DNA from 2 places in the Thalassospira sp. ABD4_177 genome. Region 2 is predicted to be linked to the other one. Evidence: riboswitches for the same ligand, from Rfam matches in the RefSeq annotation. Region 2 holds a riboswitch; the other holds the start of a gene.
What was found. A riboswitch is a leader RNA that binds a small molecule or an ion and turns the genes downstream of it on or off. The one in region 2 is predicted to bind glycine.
Positions count from the first base shown of each region.

Region 1: another riboswitch for glycine. It lies ahead of ACXAF0_RS04740 (L-serine ammonia-lyase); the one in region 2 lies ahead of gcvT (glycine cleavage system aminomethyltransferase GcvT).

Region 1 is NZ_JBSWWO010000001.1:1,019,068-1,035,014, reverse strand. Features, by position in the region: gene ACXAF0_RS04765 (aspartate aminotransferase family protein) at 1-827, opposite strand, end outside; gene ACXAF0_RS04760 (phosphotransferase enzyme family protein) at 824-1,825, opposite strand; gene fabG (3-oxoacyl-ACP reductase FabG) at 2,079-2,858, shown strand; gene ACXAF0_RS04750 (hypothetical protein) at 2,937-3,590, shown strand; gene ACXAF0_RS04745 (dihydrofolate reductase family protein) at 3,628-4,161, opposite strand; gene ACXAF0_RS04740 (L-serine ammonia-lyase) at 4,324-5,763, opposite strand; glycine riboswitch at 5,833-5,955, opposite strand; glycine riboswitch at 5,959-6,064, opposite strand; gene gpmI (2,3-bisphosphoglycerate-independent phosphoglycerate mutase) at 6,337-7,929, shown strand; gene ACXAF0_RS04730 (murein hydrolase activator EnvC family protein) at 7,958-9,274, shown strand; gene ACXAF0_RS04725 (S41 family peptidase) at 9,271-10,572, shown strand; gene ACXAF0_RS04720 (divergent polysaccharide deacetylase family protein) at 10,631-12,160, shown strand; gene ACXAF0_RS04715 (RNA pyrophosphohydrolase) at 12,200-12,745, shown strand; gene ACXAF0_RS04710 (hypothetical protein) at 12,830-13,018, shown strand; gene ACXAF0_RS04705 (methyltransferase domain-containing protein) at 13,149-13,955, shown strand; gene ACXAF0_RS04700 (alpha/beta fold hydrolase) at 13,998-14,843, shown strand; gene ACXAF0_RS04695 (hypothetical protein) at 15,064-15,741, shown strand; gene ACXAF0_RS04690 (squalene/phytoene synthase family protein) at 15,809-15,947, shown strand, end outside.
Region 2 is NZ_JBSWWO010000003.1:92,634-108,580, forward strand. Features, by position in the region: gene ispH (4-hydroxy-3-methylbut-2-enyl diphosphate reductase) at 1-721, opposite strand, end outside; gene ACXAF0_RS16390 (hypothetical protein) at 980-1,537, shown strand; glycine riboswitch at 1,641-1,738, shown strand; glycine riboswitch at 1,742-1,849, shown strand; gene gcvT (glycine cleavage system aminomethyltransferase GcvT) at 1,911-3,020, shown strand; gene gcvH (glycine cleavage system protein GcvH) at 3,090-3,461, shown strand; gene gcvPA (aminomethyl-transferring glycine dehydrogenase subunit GcvPA) at 3,464-4,819, shown strand; gene gcvPB (aminomethyl-transferring glycine dehydrogenase subunit GcvPB) at 4,816-6,312, shown strand; gene ACXAF0_RS16415 (protein phosphatase CheZ) at 6,515-7,435, shown strand; gene ACXAF0_RS16420 (hypothetical protein) at 7,647-8,051, shown strand; gene ACXAF0_RS16425 (redoxin family protein) at 8,147-8,626, opposite strand; gene ACXAF0_RS16430 (protein-disulfide reductase DsbD family protein) at 8,843-11,059, opposite strand; gene ACXAF0_RS16435 (YqgE/AlgH family protein) at 11,378-11,956, shown strand; gene ACXAF0_RS16440 (hypothetical protein) at 12,044-12,868, opposite strand; gene coxB (cytochrome c oxidase subunit II) at 13,660-14,508, shown strand; gene ctaD (cytochrome c oxidase subunit I) at 14,520-15,947, shown strand, end outside.

The DNA.
Region 1 (15,947 bases), on a different contig from region 2:
TCGTGGCGATCAAAGCCCCAAAACGCATCCCCGGTCCGCGCAAAGCCCGGCTGGACTTCATCGGCGATAAAAATCCCGCCGCAACGATGAACCACCGCCACCGCCAGCCGCAAGAACCCGCGCGGATTTGAAAAGACACCGTCACTTGAAAAAATGCTGTCTGCGATCAGGGCCGCAACACCATGGCCGCGATCCTGCAAAACCAGTGCGGCCTTGTGAACTTCATCGGCAAAGCCGGCGGCGACATCATCGCCATAGATCAGCTTGCCCGGTGCCGGAACGGCAACGACATGATCAGGCAGATTGCCGCGCTTGAGTGCCGATGGCGAAATCTCTGTCACTGCACTCGTATTACCGTGATAGGCGGACTCGGTCACGATGATGCCGCGCGCCCCTGTTGCCCGCCCGGCAATGCGCAGCGCAAGGTCATTGGCCTCGCTGCCACTGCAGGTCAGGACAATATTTTCAAGGTAATCGGGGAATGTCGCCTTGAGCCGATCAAGATATTCCTCGGTCGTCTGATGCAGATAACGGCTGTTGATATTAAGCTTGGCGGCCTGATCGGCCATGGCTGCAACCACGCGTGGATGGCAATGCCCGACCGAGGGAACGTTGTTATAAAAATCAAGATAGCTCGTACCATCTGCCGCCGTCATCCAACAGCCAGACCCCGACACCATTTCAATCGGATCACGATAAAACAAAACCGATGCCGCCCCGAAATTCCGGGTCCGACGCGACAACAGGTCATCACCGGTCGGTGGGGGACCGATGGACGTTTTGCCATCATAGGCATTCATATCAAGGATGGGGCGCGCAGGTTTCATTTCGCACTCTCGGCGGTGAGATAATCCTGCGCCATTTGCAGGGTTCCGGCAGTAAAGTCCGTGCCCATCTCTTGCGCCGTCGGTGTTTCCGGATGACTTGCGATCCATGCGGTCAAAAGCAAACGCCGCAGCATCACAAAACTATCCAGCATTGCCGCGTCAGCAGCCGAAAACGGCGCGACAGTTCGGTACCCTTCAATCCATGCTTCTTTCAGGGCCGGGACAATCGGATCGAGCTCAATAAAGCTGATTGCAGCGGCAAAGTCATAGCCAAACCAGCCAAAGCCGCAATCATCGAAATCAATCACGCCCAGCCGATCACCATCGACCAGAAGGTTCGCCAAACGCAAATCAGCATGGATCAGGCCATAGCGATCATTGCCCATGCCAAAGGCGGCCAGTTTCTGATCAAGATGCACACAAAGCCGTTCAAGCACGGCCAAGCCGTCATCATCAAGACCGGGGGCCGCGCGCCAATCCCCCCAATGCGGGTTGGCGCCAAGCGTTGTGTCAAACGTCCAGCTTTTGCGCACGAAATTGACCGAACGCGTCCATTGCCGCGCATGTCCATGCAGACGTGCACTGATCGCACCCAACTTGAAAAAGCCATCGACCAATGCTTCATCAGCAGAGGGTTCCTCACCGCTCATGAAATCAAAGGCAACCACATGGCGACTGACCCCGTCCTGATCAAATTCGGCGACCAATGATCCGTCACTGCGCAGGCGCGGCTTGGGGGTATCGACGATATCGCTGGCACGCAGGGCATTGATCCAGGCCAGCTCTGATTCGATTTCCGCCCGCGTGTGATAACCCGGCCGATGCACCCGCAAAATCAGCTTTGCGCCACTATCAGAATCGGTCGCGAGAAAAGTCGCGTTCTCCGAAACGGTCAGAAGCGACACATCGGTATTGGCGCCCATGCCCCAACCGGGCAGGACCGATACCGCGCCCTTTTTCAGAACATCAATCATGTTGTCATCGTAAATGCCGCCCAACCGATGCCTCCTGTCGCTTTATCGTGACCGCGCAAAACGGGTTATCACGCCGTTTCAGGGCTGCTTCCGTGCCATTTTGTGAATAATGCGGCACAAAATGTGTAACTTGCAACATTTTTTGTTGCATCATGGAATATTTCGCCCAATCATCAAGGAAACATAACGCAGCGCACAATCAGAGAACCGGCAATCCGCAGCACAATACGCATCTGGCGCAGGCGCATTGCCTAATGACTTCACGAAAGGATCGACCATGCTGACTTCGATTTCCGGCAAAAGCGTCATCGTCACCGGTGGCTCAAAGGGCATTGGCAAGGGCATTGCCATGGTATTTGCCAGCAAGGGGGCAAAGGTCATGATTGCCGCCCGCACCGAAAAGGACGCGGCAGCCACCGTCGATGAAATCAAGGCCGCCGGGTGCACCGCTGACAAGTTCCTGTGTGATGTGTCGGATTTCGATCAGGTAAGCGCGCTTGCCGAATACACCGCAAAGACCTTTGGCAGGATTGATATCCTGTGCGCCAATGCCGGCATTTTCCCGCAAATCAAGATGGTTGATATGACCGCCGATGATTGGGATCAGGTGATGTCGACCAACCTCAAAAGCAGCTTCCTGTGCGTCAAGGCCTGCATCCCCTATTTCGAAAAAACCGGCAAGGGCCGCGTGGTGATAACATCCTCGATCACCGGGCCGGTCACGGGCTATCCGGGCTGGTCGCATTACGGCGCATCAAAGGCCGGCCAGCTTGGCTTTATCAAGACGGCGGCCATGGAATTGTCACGCTATAACACAACGATCAATGCCGTCATGCCTGGCAATATCATGACAGAAGGGTTGGCAGATCTTGGTCAGGAATATCTTGATTCCATGGCGAACTCGATCCCGCTCAAACGTCTGGGCAGTGTCGAGGATATCGCCAATGCCGCTCTGTTCTTTGCATCCGATGAAGCGGCCTATATCACCGGCCAGCAAATCGTCGTCGATGGCGGTCAGATCCTGCCGGAATCGCTTGAGGCACTTGAAGAGATTTAAGCAGCTACCCTTAAGAGAACTTTCAATGCGATCTCAAAGTAATATTCTTCTCAGAAGAAATAACACTTGGGGGTTGCAATGTTCCGCCGGATTTCGGTACGCCTTTGGTTAGCTTTGTCGACAGTTCTGGTGATTTCGGGGTGTGCTGGAAGTCAGGTAAACTATTCCCCACCGGACCTTTCCAGTTCGTTAGGCACAAACGAGATCACGATAGAAGCAGACTTCGAAGCTGTGTGGGATGAATATGTAAAAGAACTCTCCCAAAGTTTCTTCGTAATCAATAACATCTCTAAAGAGAGTAGGATTATCAACGTCTCGTTTTCAGCCAATGACCCGACAAAATATGTCGAATGCGGCACTACAACGATTACGTCCAAGCACCCTGCTCGCGGAACCCAAACGTTTACCTATCCTGTTGCGGGTAGCTCCAGTCATTGGCTTGGCGTCGAAGGCACAAATCACATAGTAGATCGAGTAAGGCAAACTAGCCTTGAAGGACGAGCAAACATTTATATTGCCCCACTGAATTCGTCTCAGACTCTCATGCGGGCTAATGCTAGCTATGTGTTGAACATTCAAGTGAAGATAACCGGGGTCACCGCTTACCATCAGGAAATGAATAGCTCTCAAGTATCCTTTTCCACGCAAGAGCAGGGTGCTGGAGCCGATGGGATCACATGCAAGAGTAAAGGCGTCTTCGAAGAAGCACTATTAGACCTAGCTACTCTCTGAAAACGCCCAAGCTCCGTGCCTAGTCAAACGAAACACCCTATGCCAAACCGTACTGGCTGCGCACGACGCCGGAATTGTATCGCTCGGATGCCAGCAGGCGGGGCTTGAGTCCCCCGGCATCCTGACCGAACAATGAAATGCCCGAGCCCAGCACTTCCGGGATCGTGAAGATATCAAGCTGATCGGCAAAGCCACCAAACAGGAACTGTGTCACCACACTGCCGCCGCCAACGACCCAGATGTCGCCATCGCCGGTCCGGCGGTCGCGCAGTTGATCGACCAGTTCGATGATGCTGCCACCATAGGCCTCTGTATTGGCGGGCCGGTCCCGGGGCAGATCGCGCGATGTCAGTACGATTGTGCGACGGGCCTCATAGGGCCAGTCGCCAAATTCCATCACCTGATCAAAGGTGTTTCGCCCGATGATCAGCGTGCCAACGGAGTCCAGAAAGTCATCAAAGCCGAATTCGGCCGGGTCGTATTCGCCCAACCAGTCCACCGCACCATTGGCGCGCGCAATGAAGCCATCCAGACTGACCGCGATATAAATGCGGAACAGTTTTTTGCTCATGTCTATGTCCAACCGATATTGGGGTCTTTGCCCCTATTTTTAATCGGCAAATCATAGCAAAACACCAACCACAAGTCGCAAGAAACAATCGCAGCAAACCGGGTCATTTCCATGACACATGCGAAAAAGCCCGGTTTTCTGCCCTATTCTTAAGAATTGGGTTTAGCACTCAACCACGTTGACATTGACCGCAAGGCCGCCCTGACTGGTTTCCTTGTACTTGCTTTGCATGTCGAGTCCCGTCTGACGCATGGTTTCGATCACCTTGTCGAGCGACACGGTATGCTGTCCGTCACCGCGCAATGCCAGACGTGCGGCATTGATCGCCTTGACCGCGCCCATGGTGTTGCGCTCGATGCACGGCACCTGCACAAGCCCGCCAATCGGATCGCATGTCAGGCCAAGGTTATGCTCCATGCCGATCTCGGCGGCGTTTTCAACCTGTTCGGGCGTGCCACCTAGAACCGCACATAGTGCGCCAGCCGCCATCGAACAGGCCACCCCGACCTCCCCCTGACAACCAACTTCAGCGGCCGAGATCGAGGCACGCTTTTTATAGATCGACCCGATGGCCGCCGCGGTCAGAAGGAACTCACGGATATTGTGCTGATTGGCGTTGGCACCAAACTTTTCGTAATAGCGCAGAACCGCCGGAATAACGCCCGCAGCACCATTGGTCGGCGCGGTGACAACCCGCCCGCCAGCAGCGTTTTCTTCATTGACCGCAAGCGCATAAAGATTGACCCAGTCAATCACGGTGAGTGGATCACGCAGGCCCGCTTCGGGCTTTTCGGTCAGTTCCTTATAAAGGTTTGATGCCCGGCGCTTGACGTTCAGTCCGCCTGGCAGAATGCCATCGGTGCGAACGCCGCGATCAATGCAGCTCATCATCGCATCATGGACACGATCGACAAAGGCGATGGTTTCTTCCGGGCTGCGCCAGCTTTGCTCATTCTCCATCATGATTTCCGCAATCGAGCGACCTTCTCGCTTGCAGATTTCCATCAGCTCATCGGCCGAGGAGAACGGAAATGGCAGGGTGATGTTATCGCCGGAATATTCCGCACCGTGGTCGTCGCTCGATACGATAAAGCCACCCCCGACCGAGAAATATTCCTGAGTGTGGATTTTTACACCATCGCGGTCAAAGGCGGTAATGCGCATGCCGTTGGGATGCTGCGGCAGGGTTTCGGTGAAATGAAACACCAGATTGGTATCGCGGTTAAAGGCCACCGGATACTGCCCGTAAAGCTGCAACAGGCTGGTTTCATCAATCGCCGTGACGGTTGGCACGATATCATCGGGATCAATGTTGCGCGGGCGTTTGCCATTCAGCCCCATGATGACGGCGGTATCGGTAGCGTGCCCCTTGCCGGTCAGGGCAAGCGAGCCATACAAATCCACCACGACACTGCCGGTATTTTGCAAAAGATTGCGTGCTTCCAGCTCAAGGCAGAAACGATATCCCGCGCGCATCGGGCCAACCGTATGCGAACTCGATGGGCCGATGCCAATGGTGTAAAGGTCGACAACCGACAGGTTGACGTCATGTTGGGAATTGTCTTGCGATCCCGAAGAGGGATCGGTTGCGGGATTTGTCATCAAGGGCCTCCTTCACGGCTCAATAAAGCGCTTGTTTTCGCGCTGTTTACGAACCGGTGTTTTTGCCCCCTCTGTCCCTTGACCTGAGATTATCCGCCATCGTCCGATCAAGACCGGATAACTGGCGTTCATCCTTCGGTGGAAACCATCTCGCGCCTTCTCCCTGACGCTTTTTGATTTCTCTCTCCAGAGCCTCTATCCGTGACGGTCCATCTGCCTGAGAGTGTTTATGAGGCATTGCTCCTTCGGCGCCGCACATCATGCAAATCGCGTGATATCCGAACTCTCCCGTCACGGTGCGAAATGGCATTTCTGCCACCTCAGAGGTTCACCGTCAGATTGAACACTATCTGCGTCTTTAGACACTGTCAAAAGAACTGGTTTGCATCTGCAAAATTTTCTGCGGTGGATGCTGTTAAGCACCGGTAATCGTGCTAAATTGCCCGTGTAATTCATGTACCTGTTGTGCGCGAAGGTAGACCCACCCTGCCCGCGTGACGGGATTGATGGCGAAATATCCCCTAAGTCACCATATTTACGGGACATTCAGCCTTTTCCTTTATCTGGGGGGTTATGAACGTGACTGACAAGAATTCCGTAAAGCGCCCGCGCCCTGTGGTGCTGTGCATTCTGGACGGCTGGGGTTATCGCGAAGAAAGCAAGAACAACGCTGTTGCGCTTGCCAACACGCCTGTCTGGGATGACCTTTACGCCAACAATCCGACCGGGTTCCTCAAGGCCTGCGGTCTGGATGTCGGTCTGCCCGAAGGTCAGATGGGCAACTCGGAAGTCGGTCACATGAACCTCGGTGCTGGCCGCGTCGTCATGCAGGAACTGCCCAAAATTGACGAGGCGGTCATAACCGGCACCATCGCCGAAACCGAGACCGTCAAAAAGATCATCGCCAAGCTGTCCGATTCCAAGGGCGTTTGCCACATTGCCGGTCTTCTGTCCGAAGGCGGGGTGCATTCCCATCAGGCGCATATGGCAGCCCTTGCCAAAATCATCGCCGGTGCGGGCGTGCCGGTGAAAATCCACGCCTATCTTGATGGCCGTGACACACCGCCGAAAAGTACCGCCAAGTTTCTTGAGAAATTCCGCACCCTGATAGGCGATGCCAATATTGAAATCGCGACGGTTACGGGCCGCTATTATGCGATGGACCGCGACAATCGCTGGGAACGTGTCAGCCAGGCCTATTTCACCATGGTTCAGGGCACGAACTATGCCGACGGCCGCACGGCTGAAAGTGCCGAGGCCGCAATTGCCAATGCCTATGGCTCTGACACCACCGACGAATTCGTTCTGCCGACCGTGATTGGCGATTATGCCGGCATGCAGGATGGCGACGGTCTTTTGATGACCAATTTCCGCGCCGACCGGGCGCGTGAAATTCTCGCCGCCCTCTGTGCGCCGGACTTTGACGGCTTTGATCGCGGCACGCCGGTAAACTTCGCCGTGCAGGCCGGGATGGTCGAATATTCGTCCGAACATGCAAAATACATGGATGCGATCTATCCGCCGCAGACCCTGCCAAACATCTTTGGCGAAGTGGTTTCCAAGGCCGGCATGAAGCAGCTTCGCATCGCCGAAACCGAAAAATACCCGCACGTGTCGTTCTTCTTTAACGGCGGCGAAGAACAGGTATTTGAGGGCGAGGACCGCATTCTGGTCGCATCCCCCAAAGTCGCGACTTATGACCTGCAGCCGGAAATGTCCGCCCCCGAAGTGACCGAAAAACTGGTCGCGGCCATCAAGGCGGAAAAATACGACACCATCATTTTGAACTTCGCCAACCCGGACATGGTCGGCCATAGCGGCATTCTTGAAGCCGCCATGAAGGCGGCCGAGGCGGTTGATACCTGCCTTGGCAAGGTGATTGACGCGATCAAATCGGTCGGCGGCGTTGCCTTTGTCACCGCCGATCATGGCAATTGCGAAGTGATGGTCGATCCCGAAACCGGCGAACCGCATACGGCACATACGCTTAATCTCGTTCCGACCATCCTTGTTAACGCTCCGGAAGGGGTAACATTGGAAGATGGCCGTTTGGCCGATGTCGCACCGACCTTGCTGCAATTGCTGGGCGTGCCACAACCGGCCGAGATGACCGGCAAACCCTTGCTGAAGGGCCTGAAACAGAATGACGCGCTTCTTGCGAGCTAAATCAGTCTCGAAGATCGCCCCGTTCGCTATGACTGCACTTGTGCTGTGCATGGCGAACGGGGCAGCGCCTTCTTTTGCCCAATCGCTGCAAAAGGTTGATCAGCAGCTTGATCAACTCGAAAGCCAGCTTTCCGAACAGCAAAAACAGGAAGAATTCCTGTCGCGCAAATCGCGTGAACTCTGGACCGAGGAACAAGCCCTTCAGTCCGAAGCGATTTCAGTTGCCAGGCGTACCCAGCGCCTTGAAACCACGCTGACCGATCTCGAAGATCAGCTCGAAACGCTTGAAGCGCGCGAAAAAACTGCCGCCACCAGCCTTGAGGACAAGGCCGGGCAATATGCCCGCATCCTGATGGCTCTGCAGCGCCTGTCGACCACCCCGCCTGAAGCCGTGATTGCCCTGCCGACATCACCGCAGGATACCCTGCGCTCTGCCGTGTTGCTCAAGGCCGCCTTGCCCGGGGTCGAGCAACATGCACGTGATCTGCGCAAGGAACTGACGGAAATCGCAACACTGCGTGAAGACATCCGGGAACGGCGAAGTGATGTCGCCAGTGCGACCGATGAATTGCAGCAGGAACGTACATCCCTTGCTGCCCTGCTGGATGAAAAGCGCCGCCTGCGCGCCCAGACAGAGGCCGAAGCCGAAGAAGCCGCCAAGGCGGTCAGCCTGCTCGCCGATGAGGCCAAATCACTGGGCGAGCTTTTGCGCAATCTGCAAAACCGTGCCGAAGGCCTGCCGATGCCGCGCGCACGTCCTGAAATGCGCGCGACTGCAAGTACCGAACCGGATACCGATATGCTGGGCGCAACAACGATTGCGAAAAGCACGCCACCTCCGCCGCCCGAGAGCAAGACTGAGCCAGCAAGCAATGCTCCGAGCAGCGGCAGCGATGGCAATGACGAAGAAGAATTTGCCGTTGGCAGTTCAATTACCCTGGCGCAAGGCAACCTCAGGATGCCTGCCAGTGGTAAAGTGGTTACACTTTTTGGTGAAAAATCGCGTGGTCCGGATGGTTTGACCGTCAACCGATCCAAGGGAATTGAGATCAGCACCCGCGCAAATGCGCAGGTCGTCTCACCTTTTGACGGCAAAGTTGTCTTTGCCGGTCCCTTCCGCGGGTACGGCCGCCTCTTGATTATCGAACACGGCGAAGGATACCATAGCCTTATCGCCGGTTTTGATCGGCTCGACAGTGTGGTAGGACAATATCTGTTGGCGGGCGAACCTGTTGGTATTATGGGTGAAACTTCGCCAAAACTATATCTGGAGATGCGCCAGGACGGGGAAGCAATCAATCCGCTTCCATGGCTGGCCTCGAAAAACGGCAAGGTAAGTGGATGAAAACCTCACGATTGGCAGTACTCGCACTCGCGACCGGCATGACTTTCGGCCTTGCGTCGCCAGTTTTGGCGCAATCTTCAACCTCCTCGGCGGAGACCTATCGCCTGCTTAATCTGTTCGGCGACGTGTTCGAACAGGTCAAAGGCAAATATGTCGAAGACGTCGATGACAAACAACTGATCGAAGCCGCCATCAACGGCATGCTGACATCGCTTGATCCGCATTCCTCCTATCTCAATATGGATAATTTCGAGGAAATGCAGGTCGATACCCGCGGTGAATTTGGCGGCCTTGGCATCGAAGTCACGATGGAAGACGGCTTTGTCAAAGTCATCGCACCGATCTATGACACGCCCGCCGAAAAGGCCGGCCTTCAGCCGGGCGATTTCATCACCCACATCGACGGCACCGCCATTCGTGGCATGACGCTTAATGATGCGGTCGAGATGATGCGCGGCAAGGTCAATACCGACATTGTCCTGACCATCATTCGCAAGGGCGAACAAACCCCGTTTGACGTTACCCTGACCCGGGCCGTGATCAAGATCCAGTCGGTGCGCGCCGAACCCAAGGATGATGTTGGCTATATCCGCATCACCAAATTCAACGAACAGACCTTTAGCGGCCTGCAGCGCGCCATTGGCGACATGCGCGAAGAAATCGGCCCGGAAATCAAGGGCTTGGTGATTGACTTGCGCAACAATCCGGGCGGCCTTCTTGATCAGGCGATTTCGGTATCCGACGCCTTCCTTGATAAGGGCGAGATCGTCTCGACCCGCCCGCGAGACACCCAGAATACCGAACGCTACAACGCGCGTAATGGTGACCTTAGCGAAGGTCTGCCAATCGTGGTTCTGATCAATGACGGCTCTGCCTCGGCATCCGAAATTGTCGCAGGCGCCCTTCAGGATCACCGCCGTGCGGTCATCATGGGCACGCGCAGCTTTGGCAAGGGATCGGTTCAAACCATCCTGCCAATGCCGGGCAACGTCGCCCTTCGCCTGACCACGGCGCGCTATTACACGCCGTCAGGCAAATCAATTCAGGAAGTGGGCATCGTGCCGGACATCATCGTTCCGCAGGCACGTGTCGAAAGCATCGAGGCCGATACCCGTCGCTCGGAAGCATCCCTTAGCGGGGCGCTTCGCAACGAGGACGAAGGCATCACCGATGCGGAACAGGATGCAAATTCCCGCCGTGACGAGGCCGAGCAGCTGGCGATTGATGACTATCAGCTATCACGTGCGCTTGACATGATCCGGGGTATTTCCCTGTTTGGCCCACGTCCGAATGGATAAGGGTGGGCCCGGCATCGTGAGAGACTGACTGTTCGTGTTCAGGAAAATCCTAAATTCCTTGCCGTTCCGAAAAAAGAAGAACGGCGACATCGACGGGGAAATGGCCGATGATCTGGCCGAAGACCTTGGCGAGGGGATGACTGACGCCGACGAAGATGAAGATGACGTCAATCTTGATGACCTGCCCTTTGACGAACTGCCGATAGAAGTCCAGTTCAAACGACTGCCAAAGCGCCCGAAATCACGGCGCAGCTGGCTGTCAAAAATGCTGATCATTACGCTTTTCCTGTCACCATTTGGCGCAACCGCCGTGGCGATGATCCCTATCCTGGATCCTGAAACCGGCTGGCGGCTTTTCCATACCGGCGGACCTGAATCAACGATGACGGTTCCGGGCACAGAGCGTGAACTGCAAGAAGAAATCGCACGCGGCGTTCAGGACGTTCAGGATCGCGACCGCGCCGCACAGGAAGCCGCCAACGGCGAAAATGGCGACGGCCAGTCTGCCGAAGACATTGCAGGCGACCTTGATGGTGTCTCTGATCTCATCGGCACGCCGGGTGCGGACGGCACCAATGGTAACGACGCCCCGACGCCCGAAGAGCTCGCCGCCCTGATCGAGGAAGAAGGATCGCTTGACGAACCGATCGAACCCGATCCGCTGCGTCCGGCACCGCTGCCGGGACTTGATGAAGAAGGCAGCTTTGGCCGGATCCCGCGTATTGGCGATGATGGCACAACACCATTTGATGCCTATAAGCGCCCGTTTGAACTGCCCGAAGACACACCAGTTGTCGCTGTGATGCTGACCGGTGTCGGCCTGAACGAACAGCGTACCGAAACGGCGATCAATGATCTGCCGCTTAACATTTCACTGGCGATCTCGCCCTATGCCCGGGATCTGCAAACGGTTGCCCGCGAAGCACGCGCCATGGGCCATGAAGTCTTCCTTGAACTTCCGATGGAACCGGCCGACTTCCCGCTTTCCGACCCCGGCCCGCGTGCACTTTTGACATCCCTGTCAGAGGGTGAAAACCTTGTCCGACTGGAATGGCTTCTGGCGCGTTTCCCGGGATATGCTGGACTGGTCAGCCGTCAGGGATCGAAATTTGGCAGCCTTGATAGTGCCATTCGCCCGGTGATCGAATTCATCTCGCGCACGGGTCTGATGTATGTCGAAGGATCGGGCAGCGGTGTCGCCAGTTACGGCGCACAATTGGCGGCAAATGCCGACACCCCGAATGCAATCGGCAATGTGATCATTGACGAGACGCCAAGCCGCCGCCAGATCGACAGCCGTCTGGCCGAACTGGTCGAAATGGCCAAGCGTACCGGCGTTGCTGTCGGGATTGCCCAATCCTATCCGGTCACGATCCAGCGCCTGCGCAACTGGGCCTTCCGCCTGCGCCGGCAGGGTGTGGTTCTTGTCCCGGTCAGTGCAATTACCGGCCAACAAGTCACCGCGCAATCCGCTGACGAGGCCGAAGCCGCCCGCCTTGAAGCCGAAGAACGAGAACGTGAAGTCATGGCCGAGCAGGCAGCCCAAGAAGAAAACGCAGAACCCGCCAACACAATCGAGAACGAGTGACAGATGCCGGACCACCCGGCCCGTCCGTCAGGAGAAATCATGGCAAAAAAGTCCGATAAACCCAAAAAGACGGAAACCGTTACCCCCGATAAAGTCACGGCTGACGATCTTCCCTATCGTCCGTGTGTCGGCATTGCCCTGTTTAACGCTGACGGCCTGGTGTGGATGGGCAACCGGTTCGGGTTTGAAGGCGCCTGGCAATTGCCACAGGGTGGCATTGATGATGGTGAAACCCCGGTTGAGGCCGCCATGCGCGAACTCGAAGAAGAAATCGGCACCAACAAGGCCGAAATCGTTGCCGAAACACCAAGCTGGCTGACCTATGACTTGCCAGAGCATCTGATTGGCAAGGCGTTCAAGGGCAAGTATCGCGGCCAGAAGCAAAAATGGTTTGCCATGCGCTTCACCGGCAAAGACAAGCACATCAATATTGATGTTCCGCATCCGGAGTTTGATAGCTGGCGCTGGAATGATCTGGCGACCCTGCCTGACCTGATTGTGCCATTCAAAAGGCCGGTTTATTTTCAAATTGCGGCCGAATTTCATGATGTACCGCAAAGAATTCGTGAAATGGGTCGGGCATAAAACGATGTTTGCGGCTTGATCGCTGCACAGTTTTCGCTACATTTTGCTTATTATAACTCACATCCGGCTTAGAGGAGTTCCAGCATGGGTATGGATCGGTTGATCTTTGGTGTTCTGACCATCGTGGTCGGTCTGTTTGGCCTGTTTTATGCGTCAGGTTCGCACGACGGCTATTCCTACTTCGTCGGCCTTACGATGTTCATTGGCGCCGTGCTGTTCATGTTCCACCTGATCAAAGGCCATTATGACCAGCTCGAAGCAGCTGATCACTGATCGCTGACGGAATGTGACAGGACCTCGGGTCCGGTTTGCTGCGCCCCGTTCTCTGGTTCGGGGCGCAAGTCTTTGGGGTTTCGTCACCTCAATGCTTCAAACGACTCCCGAAACGCGATAAGAGTTTCCCATGAGCAATACACATTGGGACCCTGCCCGTTACGGTTTATTTGGCAATGAGCGCCTGCGACCGGCCATCGATCTGATTTCACGTTTGCCCAAACCGGCAAACGGGTTTTCACCCCGTCACATTGTCGATCTTGGCTGCGGTCCGGGATCGGTGACCGCCGTTCTTGCTGATGCCTATGGGGCGGGCACAACGGACGGACCCGACATCATCGGGGTTGATTCTTCAGACGAGATGCTTGAAACCGCGCGCAAGCGTGATGAAAACATCACCTGGCAAAAGGCCGACATTGCCGACTGGCAGCCAGATGAACCGGTTGATCTTTTGTTTTCGAATGCAGCCCTTCACTGGGTGCCCGATCATTCGAAACTGTTTCCCCTCCTTCTTGAGCATATCCGCCCCGGCGGCATCATTGCCATTCAGGTGCCCAACAATTTCCTGGCACCCAGCCATCAATTGATCGGCGAAGCCGGCATGGACTGGCGCAAGGAAGTGGCAACCGCCATGCATGCCGCACGCATCATGCGCCCGGGCGATTATTTTGATGTGCTCGCACCGGCCTGTGACGACATCGATCTGTGGCAAACCCAGTATTGCCATGTCCTGACCGGTCCGGATGCGGTCTATAACTGGACCAGTTCGACCATCTTGCGGCCGGTCATGGCCGCCCTGCCCGATGACGAAGCGCGCGAGACCTTTACCAAGAAATACAAGGAACGCCTTAATCAGGTTTATCCGTCCCGCGATGACGGACGCACCCTGTTTCCGTTCAACCGACTGTTCATGATCGCGTGCAAAAAATCCGCATAACGATCAAAGTCAGAACCAGACATCCCTGACAAGGAGCACCGCATGGTCGACTTTCGCGAACATTTCGTCAAATGCTGCGGGTATGAGGTCCATGTCAGGGCATGGGGCGATCCGGCCAACCGGCCGCTTTTGATGATGCACGGGCTTGCCCGCCTGGCCGATGATTTCGACCATGTCGCGCCGCATTTCACCGATCAATATTATGTGCTGTGCCCATCGATGATCGGGCGTGGTTTCTCTGGCTGGGCCAGCGATCCGGATACGGAATACACCGTGCCTTTTTATGTCGCACAGATGTTTGAACTGCTTGATCATTTCAACATTGATACCTGCGACTGGATTGGCACATCGATGGGCGGGTTGATTGGCCTTCACGCCACGACCGAGGTCGCCGGGCGGATCGAACGGCTGGTTCTCAATGACATTGGACCGGAACTTGATCCCGATGCCGTTGCCCGTATCAAATCCTATGTCGGGGCGTCACCGGAATTTGAAACCATTGATGAGGTCGAACAGCTTGTCCGGCTTGTTTATGCCTCTTTCGGGGTGGTCGACGACGCGACCTGGTCCTTTTTGGCATCGCGATCGGTCCGCCGTCTACCGAACGGTAATTTCATGATGCATTACGACCCGGAAGTGATGCGGGTCTTTGCCGAACATATTGATAAGTTTGATGCTTGGGCCGAATTCGACGCCCTACCCTGCCCGGTCATGTTAATCAGTGGCGAGAAATCCGACCTGATTCCCAAACCGATTGTTGATAAGATGAAGCAGAAAAAACCGGAAATGCCGGTTTTTGCAGTGGCGAACTGCGGGCACGCACCCCACTTAAATGATAAAGCGCAAATCGACGCAATTCGGGACTTTCTGAGCAAGAGCACATCCTGACCGGCCAAAGCCCGGTCACACGTAAGGATATCTTCACGCCATAAAATCCCGTCCGTCATAAATCCGATGATGTTTTGCCGCGCGCCAAGAACGCGGCACGGGTTGGGCGGTTGTTGGTTGGGACCGACAAAATCACACCATTCAAGCGTCCGGGACGAGACGCCGTCTGGCTGTTGCCTCGATTTTTGTGGTTGCTCAATCACCTGTGGGAACAGTCGACATGACAAAGCTGCAGTGGTTAAATTGGGTAAAAAGACACCGGACCCTGACGTTTCTGACGGCCTTGCTTTTGGCAAGTCTGGCTCAGAACCCTTCTGTATGGGCACAAACGCTTGAAAATGTGCCGCCGTCAAAAACCGGGATGCAGCTGGTTCCGGGTGGTTCGGCCTTTGGTCCCGACGGCATTTCATCAACACTCCCGCCCGGCTTTGATCAGGGGCTCACCCCGTCTTCCCGCTATGGCATTGCGCTGGCACCCGCGCCAAGCGATCCGCAAAACCCTTCACAATACTGGCTTGAATTCGGCGGCGCGCCGCGTGCTGATCACGGCATGAATGCCCAGATCGGGCTTGGCTATTCGCCGTCCCCCGATCTTGGTTTTACCGTGGGGCCGTTCCTTGATCTTGATGCCGCAACCCCGGGCAGGATCGGCATTTACCAGACCGATCGGTTTGGTGCCCAACGCCGCGTCCGTCCGGGTCTCAATCTAACCGGGGCGGGTGATGCCCATGATGCCGGACTTGCTGGATCGCTATCCTATATGCCGCTTGAAGATATCTGGATTGGATTGCACGGGTCGGTTTCGCGCGATTTGACGCCCCGCAATACACAGGACGGTTTACTTGATGGCATTGATGCGATGCTGGGGCTGACGGCAAGCTATCGGATCGAATTCTGATCTTGCGCGGGCCGGGCAGTCCTGTATGACTGTTTGAAAGGAAACCCAAGGGGACATTCAGACGCGCATGAGCCATTCGCTTCCACCAGAACACGCTGTGCTTGGCGCACCATTTGATGCCTGTAACGATCTGGCCGCGGCGAAAAACGCCAATCTTTATCGTGCGGCCATGCGCCTTGGCCCGGAACGTCAGCGATTCTTTCTGG
Region 2 (15,947 bases):
GCTTGGCGACTTCGACCAGCCGGTTGGAGTTCGAGGAATTCGGCGCGCCCAGAACCAGAATGGCATCGGCCTTTTCGGCAATCAGTTTGACCGCGTGCTGACGGTTGGTCGTGGCGTAGCAGATATCTTCTTTTTTCGGGACCGAGATCGACGGGAAACGCCGTTGCAGAATTTCGATGATCTTGGCCGTGTCATCAAGCGACAGGGTCGTCTGGGTCACGAAGGCCAGATTGTCCGGATCCGAAATTTCGATGGTTTCGGCGTCCTGTTCGGTTTCGACAAGCGTCATGCTGCCCGGCGGCAACTGGCCCATGGTGCCGATGACTTCCGGATGACCGGCATGACCAATCAGAAGGATATGCTTGCCATCCGCATGATGACGCTCGGCACCACGATGGACTTTCGAGACCAGCGGGCAGGTCGCATCAAGATATTCAAGCTTGCGGGTTTCGGCGGCCTCGGGCACGGATTTCGGTACGCCGTGGGCCGAAAAGATCACCGGAACCCCGTCCGGAACGGCATCAAGTTCATCGACAAAAACCGCACCCATGTCGCGCAGGCGATTGACCACGAATTTGTTGTGGACGATTTCGTGGCGGACATAGACCGGCGCACCATATTTTTCGAGCGCCTTTTCGACGATCTCGATGGCGCGATCAACCCCGGCGCAAAAACCGCGCGGGTTGGCGAGAACGATCTGAAGGCTGGCTTTGTCAGACATGATACAGGTCCGGCTTTCCCAATCGCGTGCGGGCGTTCCCGACGCATTTTTCAAACATTGTCGTTACATAACCCGCCTGATCATGTGGTGCAATGACTCTGCGGCAAAAGGGCCGTGTGTTGTGGCCGGAAATTTGAGCTTTTCTATTCCCGCGACCCGTTGAAGCGGGTTGTGCCGACACCCGTGAGGGAATAGACTGCGAGCGGGCCGTTCGGATAAGACACAGGCCTGAAAACATTTGGTTTGATAGAGGCTTGGATGACAATCGGTAACGGACTTCGGCGCGTTTTTGCATTTGGTATGGTCTCGCTTGGCGGATTGCTAAGTGCGTGCGGCGGCGGAAACCCGTTCGAAGAACAGCCCGTACCAGTTTGCCCGGCCGCCTATCTGCCAAAGGATACGGCGAAGCTGGTCGAGTTCAGTGGCGGTGGCCGCGATCTGACCGATGTGATCGTCGAGGCGGAATTTACCGGTTATATCGGTGACTGCGGCTATGATCTGGATGACCAGGAACTTGATGTCATCATCAGCCCGATCATCACCGCCGAGCTTGGACCGGCGGCGCAAAATCGCACTGTGCAGTTCGAGTATTTCGTTGCGCTTCGCGACCCGAATGGCAACTTCATCCAGAAGTCGGTGTTCAACATCAATATGGCCTTTGCCGACAATCTGAACATGGCGCGGATCCGCGATGAGCAGGTGACACTTTCAGTGCCGCTTGATGATGTCTGGACGGGTCCGGATTATGAAATCTATCTCGGTTTCCAGCTGAGTGCGGAGCAGCTGGAATATAATCGCCGCTTCGGAACTGATTGATTTATTGGGAAGTTTTGGTATTTCGGGCCGGTCGACAGCCCCCTTTGGGAAAATAGGGGCTGGTCGGTTTGCGCGGAACCCCGTATAACAGAAACACACCCAATTGATCCCCGTGGGAGAGGCCGCAGTCCTTTTGGATATGCGGACGCCGAAGGAGCAACCACCCCGGAAACTCTCAGGCAACAGGACCGCGCGGAGATGGGACTCTGGAAAGCAGGTGCTGTGATCAGCTTGATCAGAACGCACCTCGCCGAAGATGTAAGCAGACCGGTTTAGCCATTGGCTGTGATTCTTTCAGGCTCCGAGACAGAGGGGGAATGTGGTTGGCCAGTGGTCGGCTATGTTTCGCAACGATTGTCCCGGAGAAGGAAGAGTGGATCAACAGACCGAACCGCTAAAAACAGCCCTTTATGACCTGCATGTTGAACTCGGCGCCAAAATGGTGCCGTTTGCGGGCTATGCCATGCCGGTTCAATACCCGCTTGGTGTGAAGGGCGAACATCTTCATACCCGTGCAAAGGCTGGCCTGTTTGATGTCTCGCATATGGGGCAGGTACGCCTGACCGGCGAAAACCGCGTGGCAGAGCTTGAAAAGCTTGTGCCCGGTGATATCGCCATCCTTAAACCCGGTCGCACGCGTTATTCCGCCTTTACCCAGGACGATGGCACGATCCTTGACGATCTGATGATTACCAATGCGGGCGGTAGCCTGTTTCTGGTGATCAATGCGGCGTGCAAGGGTGACGATGTTGTTCACATGCGGGCCAATCTTGGTGATGGTGTATCCCTTGAAGAAATCGATGATCGCGCGCTGATGGCGCTGCAGGGCCCGGATGCGGCCAAGGTGCTGGCACGGTTTGCGCCAGTGGTTGCTGATCTGAAATTCATGAGCTTTGCCGAGATCGAGATCGCAGGCATCCCGTGCTTTGTGACCCGGTCGGGTTATACCGGTGAAGACGGTTATGAGATTTCGGTGCCCAATGCGGATGCCGAAACGCTTGCGCGTAAATTGCTGGCCGAGGACGAGGTCGAGGCGATTGGCCTTGGTGCGCGTGATTCTCTGCGTCTGGAAGCCGGTCTGTGCCTGTATGGCAATGACATTGACACCACCACGACCCCGGTGGAAGGCGATCTGAACTGGATCATCAACAAACGTCGCCGGGCCGAAGGCGGGTTCAAGGGATCTGACGTAATCCTGGAGCAGCTGGAAAATGGGGCAGACCGCAAGCGTGTTGGCATCAAGCCCGAAGGCAAGGCGCCGGCCCGCGAACATACCCAGATTTTGAATGCAGACGGCGAAGAGATTGGCGAGATCACGTCAGGCGGGTTTGGCCCGACCGTCGATGGTCCGATCGCGATGGGCTATGTTGCGATCGAGTTTTCCGAACCGGGAACCAAGATCGACCTGATGGTGCGCGGCAAGGCCCGCCCGGCCGAGGTGGTTGAGCTTCCGTTTGCACCGCATCGCTATTTCCGCGGTTGAGTATCCGAAATTATTGAGAGCGCGGCGACGCCGCATTGGCATTGAATTGATCAAGAGGGACAAAGGGAAATGACAAAGAAATTTTCGCAAGAACATGAGTGGATCGAGTTCGCAGATGGTGTGGCAACCGTTGGCATCACCGATTACGCGCAGCAGTCGCTGGGTGACATTGTTTATGTCGAGCTGCCGGAAGTTGGCAAAAAGCTGACCAAGGATGGTGATGCAGCCGTGGTTGAATCGGTCAAGGCGGCCAGCGACGTCTATGCTCCGCTTGACGGCGAGATCGTTGAAATCAATGAAGAGCTTGATGCCAACCCGGCGTTGGTCAACGAAGCCCCGGAATCAGAAGGCTGGTTCTTTAAAATGTCCCTTGCTGATGAATCCCAGCTTGATGAGCTGATGGATGAAGCAGCCTACAAAGACTTCGTCGAAGGTCTTTAAGCATGCGTTACCTCCCACTGACACGCGCTGATCGCGCTGCGATGCTTGAAACCATCGGGGCAGCATCAGTTGATGAACTTTATAGTGATGTGCCTGACGGCGCGTTGCTCGATAAGCCTGTTGATTTGCCATCCCACCTCGGCGAAATGCAGGTCGAACGCGATATGCTGGCCCTTGCCGGGAAAAACATGGGGGCGTCCAGCGTGCCCAGTTTCTTGGGGGCAGGTGCCTATCGCCACCATGTTCCGGCCACGGTCGATTACGTGATCCAGCGCGGTGAGTTCCTGACCGCCTACACGCCCTATCAGCCGGAAATCGCGCAAGGTACATTGCAGTATCTGTTTGAATTCCAGACCCAGGTTGCCTCGATCACCGAGATGGATGTTGCCAATGCCTCGATGTGGGATGGTGCGACATCCTGTGCCGAGGCGGTGCTGATGGCATGCCGGGCTACCCGTCGCAAAAAAGCGGTTCTGTCAGGTGGTCTGCATCCGCATTACCGCGAAGTGACGGAAACCTATTGCCAGTATAGCGACACCGAAGTCGCCGGGCGTGATGGGCATCCCGAACATCAGGCGACGGCCGACGAGCTTGATGATCTGATCGATGATCAGACGGCTTGTGTGGTTGTGCAGTACCCGGATGTGTTTGGTCGCATTCAGGATCACACCAAACTGGCCGATCTTTGCCATGCCAAGGGGGCGCTTCTGGTCGTGGTCTTTACCGAGGCGGTTGCCTTTGGTGCGGTCAAATCACCGGGCAGCTTTGGTGCCGATATCGTTTGCGGTGAAGGCCAGTCGATCGGTAATGCGCTGAACTATGGTGGACCGTATGTCGGTCTGTTTGCCACCACCCAGAAACTGGTGCGTCAGATGCCCGGTCGTCTGTGTGGCGAGACGGTTGATCAGGACGGCAAGCGTGGCTTTGTTCTGACACTTTCGACCCGTGAACAGCATATCCGTCGTGAAAAGGCGACGTCGAACATCTGTACCAACTCCGGTCTGTGTTCGTTGGCCTTTACGGTGCACATGAGCCTGCTGGGCGAAGACGGTTATCGTCGTCTGGCAACCCTGAACCATGAAAATGCCTGCAAGACAGCCGATGCGATTGACGCAGTCAATGGCGCGTCGGTGGTCAATGACAGCTTCTTTAACGAGTTCACGGTCAAGCTGACCAAACCGGCGTCAGAAGTCGTCGAGGCACTGGTTGCCAAGGGTGTTCTGGCGGGTGTGCCACTGTCGCGCCTGTATCCGAACCGAACGGATCTGGATAACTACCTGTTGGTGGCAGTGACTGAAACCAACACAGATGCGGATATCGCGGCCCTTGCGGACGCATTGAAGGAGGCGCTGGCATGAATTTCACAACCCATACCGGCAACCGCGGCCTTGTCATTGAAGAGCAGCTGATCTTTGAACAGGGCCAGCCCGGCCGCACCGGTGTTGACCTGCCCGAACCGGCAGGCACGAAAACCCGTCTTGGCGGTCTTGATCGTGACAGCGACGTTGGCCTTCCGGGCCTGTCCGAACCGCAGGTCGTGCGTCATTTCACGCGCTTGTCGCAGAAGAACTATGGCATTGATGCCGGGTTCTTCCCGCTGGGTTCGTGTACTATGAAGCATAACCCGCGCCTGAATGAAAAGGTCGCACGTCTGCCCGGTCTTGCCGATCTGCATCCGATGCAGCCCGAAAGCACCGTTCAAGGCGCGCTTGAACTGATCAACAGTTGCGCGCACTGGCTTCTGGTTCTGACCGGCATGCCGGCTGTTTCCATGTCCCCGGCAGCGGGCGCACAGGGTGAGCTTTGCGGCATGATGGCCATTCGTGCGGCCCTTGATGCGCGCGGTGAAAACCGTCGTCGCGTTCTGGTGCCGGAATCTGCGCACGGGACCAACCCGGCCACGGCAGCCGCCTGTGGTTTTACGGTTGATTCGATCCCGGCAACCGAGGATGGCCGTGTTGATCTGGCTGCATTCGAAGCCAAGCTTGGCGATGATGTGGCGGGGATCATGCTGACCAACCCGAACACGTGCGGTCTGTTTGAACGTGATGTGCGCAAGATTGCCGATCTGGTGCATGAAGCGGGCGGGTATTTCTATTGCGATGGTGCGAACTTCAACGCCATTGTCGGTCGCGTACGCCCGGCAGATCTTGGCATTGATGCGATGCATATCAACCTGCACAAGACCTTCTCGACCCCGCATGGCGGTGGTGGCCCGGGTTCCGGACCGGTCGTCTTTTCCGATGCACTGGCCGCGTTTGCCCCGATCCCCTATGTCGTCAAAAAGGGCGACGGTTTCCATCTGGTCGAAACCGCAGACGAAGACGATGGCATGCAGCCATTTGGTCGTCTGAAAGGCTTCCATGGTCAGATGGGCATGTTCATTCGTGCGCTGACCTATATGAAAAGCCACGGTGCAGACGGCCTGCGTCAGGCATCGGGTGATGCGGTTCTCAATGCGAACTATCTGCTGGCCCGTCTGAAAGACAAGCTCAGCGTTGCCTTCCCGGGCTATTGCATGCATGAGGCGCTGTTTGATGACAGCTTCCTGAAGGATACCGGTGTTTCGACACTGGATCTGGCCAAGGCGATCATCGACGAAGGGTTCCACCCGATGACGATGTATTTCCCGCTGGTCGTGCATGGTGCGTTGCTGATCGAGCCGACCGAGACGGAAACCAAGGAATCGATCGACCAATTCTGCGATGCGATTCTGGCTCTTGTTGCCAAGGCCGAGTCGGGTGATGCGGAATTCTTCAAGAATGCACCGTATCTGACACCGCGCAGACGCCTTGATGAAACGGCAGCCGCACGGAAGCCGGTTTTGCGCTGGAAGCCTGAAACAGCTTGATAACCCAAGCAACCTTGCTGTTTGAAACACCCCGGTCTCTGGCCGGGGTGTTCTTTTTCAAGGACTTGGACTTGAAACCCATTGGACTTGTCGCAATCTGCACCCTTATACTTGTCGGAATTGTAATGAACGACGTCATCAAAGACGCGTTTGGGGATTTAGAGGTCGGACTGCTGTCCGTTCCGGAGGTTTGAAATCAGTCATGTCTCGTCGCGTGCAAAAAGTATTCACTGCCGAACGTCGTCTTAAAGAACGAACCGGCGGTGTGGTTGAAGATTGGTCGGATTCCTTTTTCGACCCGACGCTGGAAAGTGGAATGGGTGCAGGCGAACCGATGCCAGTTTCCCTGCCCGCAGCGACGAGTGAGACCGATAACGCCGGAATGTCCCAGGCGGTGCTTGATGAAATCCGCGCCCTGCGTGGCGAAGTTTCGCAATTGCGTCAGGCAATGGCATCAGGTGCTGCACCAGCGACCGCTGAAAGTGCATTCGAAGCGCCAGAAGCATCAAATGATGCCCCTATGGATGCCTTGCCGGACCCGGTGACAAGCAACCCGACGCATTCCAATCGTCCGGGGGCTGCCGAGCCGGATCACGATGATCTGGAACTGATTCGCACCCAGATCGAGGAAATGAACGAGCACATCCACAAGGCCAAGGTTCAGATTGCCTCGTTGCGCCATCCCAAGGCGCAGGATGACCGTCTTGTCAGTGCTGCCTCGGAACTTGATGCCATCGTCAAGGATACCGAGATGGCGACCCACACCATTCTGGAATCTGCCGAGCAGATCGATGATCTGACAATGACGCTTAAAAACTCGGCACCAAGTGACTTTGTCGCCGATCACGTCGAACAGATTGCCTTTATCGTCACCAAGATTTTCGAAGCCTGTAACTTCCAGGACATTACCGGACAGCGCATCAACAAGGTTGTCAGCACGCTTGAGTTCGTTGAGGAGCGTGTCCACAACATGATCTCGATCTGGGGTGAAGAGGCCTTTAGCGAACTGCCAATACCCGAAGTTGAGGAAGAAGCACGGCCCGAAGATGCGGATCTTTTGAACGGCCCGCAGCTTGATGGCGAGGGTATCAGCCAGGACGATATCGATAAGTTGTTCGAATAACTCGAAAAATACTTGGTTTTACCTTGTGATTTAAGGTAGTAGCGTTAGCTATCTCTTCTTCGTTTGAGAAATGGCAGGCGTTTGTGCAGCGTCTTTTGTCAATCAAACGTTTACATATGTTAAGGTAAAGTCTTACCTATAAGAATAAGAAGCTAAGTTGGGATGCGTGTAACATTCGGTTGCACGTGTTTTGACGTGCTTGGAGGTTAGTATGGGATTTTGGTCTCTTGGTGCTATTCGCCAGCCTAAGGCGCAAGATATCAAATGGCGAAAGAGCCCGCGTGGGGATTACTATCGACTGTTTATGCTCGACGACGTTTCAGAGCTTGGTCTGAATGGCACGGGTGGTGTTTATCTGCTGTGGCATGGCGGTTTGAAGCCGTCCTGGCTTGTTGCAGGTGCAACAGAGGATCTTGGCCACAGCTTTGCCGAGCTGGCGCGTGATCCCGACATTCGCGAATATGATACCCGCGGTGGCGTTTATATGAGCTGGTCGCCGATCAAGGGCAGCTTCCGGGAAGGTGTTGTGCATTACATTGCCAAACACGCCAACCCGACCTTTGAATGCGATTTTGACAGCAAGGAAGATCCGATACCGGTCCTGTTGCCGCGCTAATCACGTGGCCGGACACTGTATCTGGAATGCAAAAAGCTCCGCAGTTGATGCGGAGCTTTAAGCGCTTCTGGCTTATGTTGAAAAGCAGGCTGGCCTTAGAGTTTGGCCATGACTGCTTCGGCGCTTGAAACGTCAAATGCGCCGGGTTCTTCGACCGCAAGATCGGTGACTTTGCCGTCTTCGACGATCATGGCAAAGCGGTTGGCACGTTTGCCAAGACCACGCCCGGTCAGATCAAGCTCAAGGCCGGTCGCATCAACAAACGCAAGGTCGCCATCCGAAAGCATGGTGACGTTATCTGCGTTTTCGGCATCTGCCCATGCCTGAAGCACGAAGGCATCATTGGATGCCAGGCAGGCAATCTCGTCGACACCTTTGGCTTTGATCTCATCGGCTTTGGCGACAAAACCCGGCAGATGTTTTGCCGAGCAAGTCGGCGTAAAGGCACCCGGTACCGCAAACAGGACAACTTTGCGTCCTGCGAAGAATTCCTTGGAATTGACGGCTTCGGGGCCGTCGCTGGTTGCGCGGAAAAGGGTAACTTCCGGGAGTTCAGAACCGATCGAAATGGTCATTGGTATCTCCGTTATTTGGCGCAATCCCGTTGACTGCGCGCTGGATCGCATGCCCGAATCAAACACTAAATCTGCTTGGCATTCAATGCATTCACGCAGAGTTTTTAAGAACTGTCATCTGCTTGACGTTTAACGTCAGTATGTTCGGACTTGTTCCCGTGAAGGCCTTGCCTGCAGACAGGGATGGTTAAAATAGGCATCGCCAACCAAATGTGATTACTCTGCCGAGCTGGCAAGGCTTGCTGATACCTTTGCATCTTCAAGCGCGCCAAGAACCTCATCCACGCTGAGCAATTCGGAAAGCAGGATGCCCTCGGGGGCCGCTGGGCCAAACACGGCATTAAACGGAATACCAAAGCGGCCATAGGACGCCAGATAATCGGCAATCTGTTGATCCGGGCGGGTCCAGTCGGCCTGCATCAGAACGACACGGTCCTGCGAAAGTGCGGCGCTGACATCAGGTTTTTCGAGCACCAGTTTCTTGTTGACCTGACAGGTGACACACCATTCTGCGGTAACGTCAATCACGACGGTCTTGCCATCAGCCACAAGCGTATCGATGGTGTCCGGCGCAAAAGCCTGCCAGGCGAGGGTACTGTTGCCTGATGACGCGCTGGGTGATGATGGCGGCTTGGAAAAGCCTGGCGCAAACAGGGCGACCATAAAGCCCGCGACAGCAAGCGCGGTAAAGGCAAAGCGCGGGCGCAGGTTTGATGTGCGCTTGCGTACCCAGATGAAAATACCACCCGCAATCAGCCCAAGCCCAACCGCGACCGCGCCACCCATGCCGATCTGGATCGACAAAACGCCAAGCAGCCAGATGGCCGTGCCGATCAAGGCAAGACCCAGAACGAATTTGACACCATTCATCCAGCGCCCCGGTTTGGGCAGGGTATGGGCCACGCGCGGTTGGATGGCGATGGCGAAATAGGGCAGGGCCAACCCAATGCCAAGCAGCGTGAAGATCCAGAAGATATCAAACACACTTCCGGCCAGCGCAAATCCGACAGCCGTGCCGAGGAACGGGGCAGAGCAGGGGGTTGCCAGCAAGGTGGCAAACATCCCGGTCAGGAAATTGCTGCTGATATGGCGGCCGTGGCTTTCGCTGCGTGTGATGGCATCATTGGCCGCGTTGCCAAGCTGATCCGGGCCGGAAATCTCAAACAGGCCCCACATATTAAGCGCAAACAGGGCAAGAATGATCGTCATCACGGTCAGGAAAAGCGGCTGCTGGAACTGAATGCCCCAGCCAATCGTGCCCCCGGCCAGTTTGATGCCTACCAGAACAGCGGCAATCACCCAGAAAGATGTGATGATCCCGGCCGCACTGGCAAGAAATCCAACGCGCACCCGATTGATGTCCTGTTCGCGGGCCTTGAGTGCGGACATGACCTTGATCGACAGGACTGGCAAAACGCACGGCATGACATTGAGGATCAAGCCACCCAGCAGGGCAAAAAGGCCGATCATCCAGAAGCTCATGCCATCGGTTGCGCCCGCGGTCGATGTGGAGGATGCCGTTGCAACCGTGCCTGCGTCGACAGAACCAACGATCAGGTCTTGTTCGATGGAAAGCGGACCGGCAATGACCGTGACGGTAACGGCTTCATCGCTTAGCGACTGGTCTTCGCTTAGCCCCATCACAGCGATGTCGAAATATTTGGTCTCAGAGCTGTTGTCGTTGGTGGCCGCAGGTTTTGGCAAGCCAAAGCCCGCACGAAGGTCGCTTTCGATAATGATGTCGTCAATGGCGACACCAGCAGTATCAAGGCCGTGCACAGCAAGGCGGAGACTGGTTTGATCGCCCGAGTTTGCCGTGGTCAGGCTTGTGACATCGATGGGAAGGCCGGTGCCCGTGAGCGGCACGCGCGAGACAAACTTTTCGATCTGATGGGCATGGGGGCTGGTGATCGATCCGCCGGTGCTGCCAGCGGCATCTGCGGGAATGTCGAGATTGAAGTTGGCCGTTGCCGGAATGCAGATGTCGCTACAGACCAGATAATCAACATTGAGACGGATCGATACGGACTGTGCGAGATCAGGGATCGTCACATCAATCGGCAGGATGATCTGATCCTTGTAGCCGAATGTTTCCAGACCAAAGATCGAAAAGCGATGCGGGGCAGGCCACAGTATGTTTGCGTCGCCAACGTTTTGCGATCCGGTCCAGTCCAGCTGCGGCGGGAAACCGGCATCACCGGCACTGCGCCAGTAAATCTTCCAGTCGGGTTGCAATTCATATTCAAGGCCGAGACGCAGTGTTTCTTTGCCGCCGGTTTCGGTTTGCGCGCTGATCAGGCGAACAGATGTGAAATCCTCGTCAATCCAGTCGGTTGCCATATCCGATGCCGCCATGGCAGCGGTTGTCGCGCCGATGGTCGCAAGGCAGAGGGCAAACATACATGTCAGGCGGACGATCAGGTGGCGAATCACGTGTTGTTCCTTAAGCACGAAAAGCGGTTGGCGCAGTGTGGGCCAAACTTGTGGCACAAAACAGGCGTAGTTCGAGCCCGCGTTCAAATCAAGCCACGACTATGTGAACGTCCTATCACTAACACAGCTGTCGTGTGGCTTGGCATGATCCAGAGCAAATGCGACCTCGTTCATTGGCGTATGACAGGTTTGCTGCCTACATGGCCTATATGGGAAGCAGAAATGTCAAACGACAAATTATCGCGGTTTCCGGGGTTCTTGATGGTAATGGAAGGGCATTCGCGCTAGGCTTTATGAAACAGGAGAGAAAGTTTCGATATGGGTGAAGGTATAGACACAGGCGATTATCTTGGCGGGAAGCTTTTGATCGCGATGCCGGGAATGCGTGATCCGCGCTTTTCGCAAAGTGTGGTCTATATCTGTGCGCACAACAAAGATGGTGCGATGGGGCTTGTGATCAACCGCCTGATCGACAGCATTACTTTCCCGGAACTGCTTGAACAGCTTGGCATTGCGCGCCCGGCACCGACCATCGAAGACATTCAGGTGCATTTCGGCGGCCCGGTTGAAAGCAGCCGTGGCTTTGTGTTGCATTCAACCGATTTCTCGAACGAAGCCACCCTGCATGTCGATCGCGGTGTGTCGGTAACGGCCACGGTTGATGTCCTTGAACAGATTGCGGTCGGTGAAGGCCCGCAAAGCCGGATTTTGGCACTTGGCTATGCCGGATGGCGCAGTGGGCAACTTGAAAGTGAAATCCTTGCCAATGGCTGGCTTCACGTCGATGCCGATGCGGATCTTCTGTTTGATACCGATTGCGAAGACAAGTGGGAGCAGGCGTTCTCGCGGCTTGGCTTTGCCCCGGAGCTTTTGTCTGGCGAAGCTGGACACGCCTGAGCACGGCTTTTCCAAATCCTGCTAATTACCCAAAGAAAAAACCTGCCAGCTTGGCAGGCTTTTGTGTTTTGTGCTGGTTCGATGTGATCAATCGAACAGGGCGTCGATTTCTTCCTGTGAGAAGATCTGGTCAACCTCATCCTGCGAAACGCGGTTGGCGTTCTGCGGTGCCTTGGTGACGGTTTTGTCCAGATTGTCGAGGCCCTTGGGATCTGGCGGCAGGTCGAATTCATCAAAGTCGTCTTCGCCCCAAATCTCGATCACGCGGGTAACGCGTTCCTCGATATATTTCATGGTATTGACGACTTTGGTAATTCGCTGTCCGGTCAGATCCTGGAAGTTACAGGATTCAAACACCTTGACCACAAGCTCGACAATGTCGTCTGCCAGCCCTTGCGTATAGTCGTCTGGTGCTGCAGAACGAATATTATGGGCGACTGCATCGATCTTTTCGACGGTCTCAAGAATATTGGCGGTCGCGTCTTCGGTCGCGGCCACGACGGAATCAAGTTCACCCTTCACGATATTGATACGCGTGCCACTGTCATCCTCGGGCGCGGTATAAAGGGCGGCGATTTCCTTTTTGGTTTCCTGAATGGAATTGGCAAGCGCGCGGACTTCGTTTTTCACCAGGCGGAGCTCATTGCGGGCATCGGCCTGTTCATTATCGTCCGGGGCGGCGGCCTTGTTTGCCTTTTTCTGTTCCTCCATCATCACCCGGATGTCGGAAAGCAGTTCAAGCTTGAGATCCTCGATCGCGGTATGCAGGCTTGAAATATCGGCACCACCGGCAGCGCCATTCGGATCGGTCGGCATTTCGGTCGGCAGGGCGACCATGTCACTCATGGTTTCGAGTTTGTTGAGCAACCGCATTTCTGCGGTAAATAGTCTTTTACTTCCTGAGCGTGCCATAGACGAACCTCTGTCTTTGTACCGTCTGCATCGGGCAAGGGCCAGTCTGGCTGTCTTGCACGGAACATCGGGAATGCATACGTGTGGGTAGAATAGTCCGCAAAACTGATATATCCAACCGAATTTCTATCCTTGATATTGGGGAAAAGCCCGCCCAATTAAAGGGTTCGGTCCGTATTTTTGCTTTTGGGAAATAACAGGGTGCCAAATTCGGGCGCCGAATCGTTTGCAAAACCGATTTTTGTGCGGTGTGCGGCAAAAAAAACGGGCCGTCTTTCAAGGCGTCGAGGATGCCGTAACGTTGTGTCGATCGGATGACGTTTCAGCGCCGTACGTTTTACAACAAAACGGCTTTAGCCATTGGTTGAAGTGATTCTAAGGTCTTTTGCGCATATATTGCAAAGCAGCAAACCTGACTATGGGAAAATCCGGCCGAAAGGAATGGCGGTTTTTCTATCCAAGGGTGGGTGTTTAGAACGATTTCAGCTAAAACCAGAGCGCTAATTTGATATCTTATCAAATACATTTTTTGTGCAACGCAGCGAGGTTTTTTCTGGAACAGGTGCCGAAGATACGCTATTTGCCTGCGTTACCAATGTACTTTCATGTGCAGGCTATTTAAGAATAAGATATGTCAGAGGAAATGCTCCGGTCCGTCAATTTTTAATCTTTGGTTGATATGGTGGAAAGCTTCCAAGAAGGAACCTTGAAACCCGGTCAGTTCAAAGAGACGGAGGTGGGGAAGAGTGAGGCATATCGCCTTGAGATGTAATGCGAGGGGGCAGATTCGCATGTCGATCAAGAAGCTATTTCCCATTCTGTTGTTGGGATTGGCGGTTATTACCGGGTTTGACAGTGCAGCACTTGCTGTTGGTCAGCCCGAGCCGTGGCAGCTTGGGCTGCAGGATCCGGTTTCACCGGTGGCTGTTGAAGGCCAGAAATTCTTTAATCTACTGATCTGGTTGATGACGATCATTACCGTGATCGTCCTGCTTTTGCTGCTGTATGTTCTTTTCCGCTTCAGCGCGAAACGCAACCCCGTGCCGTCGAAAACGACCCACCACACCCTTCTTGAAGTGGTCTGGACGGTTGTCCCGGTACTGATCCTCCTTGTGATTGCAATCCCGTCCTTCCGCCTGCTGTATTTCGCAGACCGTGTCGAGGATGCCGATCTTACGCTCAAGATCATTGGCAAGCAGTGGTACTGGACCTACGAATATCCGGATAACGGCAACTTCACGTTTGATTCCTTGATGATCGATGAAGAAACCGCCGTTGCAGAGGGCATGAACCGCCTTCTGGATGTGGACAATCCCGTTGTCCTGCCGGTGGACCAGAACATTCGCCTGATCATGACGTCTGACGACGTGATCCATAACTGGGCCATGCCTTCGCTGTTCATCAAACTTGATGCCGTTCCTGGCCGTCTCAATGAAACCTGGACCCGCATTCCAGGCGAGTATGCCGGTACGACATTCTATGGGCAGTGCTCTGAGCTGTGCGGCGTGAACCACGCCTATATGCCGATCGCAGTCAAAGCTGTTACCATGGAAGAATACGAGGCCTGGGTAGCCAAGGCCCAAGAAGAGTTCGCATCTGCTGATCTGCCGTCTGCGGTATCAGTGGCATCGGCAGAGTGAGGGAGAGACTGATGGCTCACGCTGACACACATGATCACGATCATACCCCGGGCTTCTTTACCCGTTGGTTCCTGTCGACCAACCACAAAGATATCGGGACGCTTTATCTTATCTTCTCTGTGATCGCCGGTTTGATCGGTGGCGCGTTTTCGGTGTGGTTCCGTATGGAACTGGCACAGCCGGGAACCCAGATCATTGAAGATCACCATTTCTTCAACGTGCTCGTGACCGCACACGGCATGATCATGGTCTTCTTTGTTGTCATGCCCGCCATGATTGGCGGTTTCGGCAACTGGTTTGTTCCGATCATGATTGGCGCGCCGGACATGGCGTTCCCGCGTTTGAACAACATTTCGTTCTGGCTGATCGTGCCGGCCTTCCTTCTGCTGATGCTCTCAGCTGTGGTGGGCAGTGGTGCGGGGACCGGCTGGACGGTTTATCCGCCGCTTTCGGGCGTGCTGGGGCATCCTGATGCCTCTGTCGACCTTGCGATCTTTGCGCTGCACCTTGCCGGTGCCAGCTCGATCCTTGGTGCGGTGAACTTCATTACCACCATTTTCAACATGCGTGCGCCGGGCATGACCCTGCACAAGATGCCGCTGTTTGCATGGTCGATGCTGGTCACAGCCTTCCTGCTGCTGCTGGCGGTGCCGGTTCTTGGTGGCGCGATTACCATGCTTCTGACCGACCGTAACTTTGGCACGGACTTCTTCAATCCGGCCGGCGGCGGTGACCCGATCCTGTATCAGCACCTGTTCTGGTTCTTCGGGCATCCGGAAGTTTACATCATGATCCTGCCGGGCTTTGGCATCATCAGTCACATCATCTCGACCTTCTCGCGCAAGCCGGTCTTCGGCTATCTCGGGATGGCCTATGCGATGGTGGCGATCGGTGTTGTCGGCTTTATCGTCTGGGCGCACCACATGTACACGGTGGGCATGGATGTTGACACCCGTGCATACTTCACCGCGGCGACGATGGTGATTGCGGTGCCGACCGGGGTTAAGATCTTCTCGTGGATTGCGACCATGTGGGGTGGCTCGATCACCCTGCGCGCACCGATGCTTTGGGCGATCGGCTTCATCTTCCTGTTCACTGTGGGCGGTGTGACAGGTGTGATGCTGGCCAACTCGGGCATGGATCTGCCGCTGCATGACACCTACTTTGTTGTGGCGCACTTCCACTATGTGCTGTCGCTTGGTGCGGTCTTCTCGATCTTTGCCGGTTTCTATTACTGGTTCAGCAAAATGTCGGGTTACGAGATTTCCGATCTCGGTGCGAAGATCCACTTCTGGCTGTTCTTCATCGGCGTCAACCTGACCTTCTTCCCGCAGCACTTCCTCGGACTTGCTGGCATGCCGCGTCGTTATGCCGACTATCCGGATGCGTTCGCGGGCTGGAACATGGTTTCGTCCTATGGTGCCTATATCTCGTTTGCG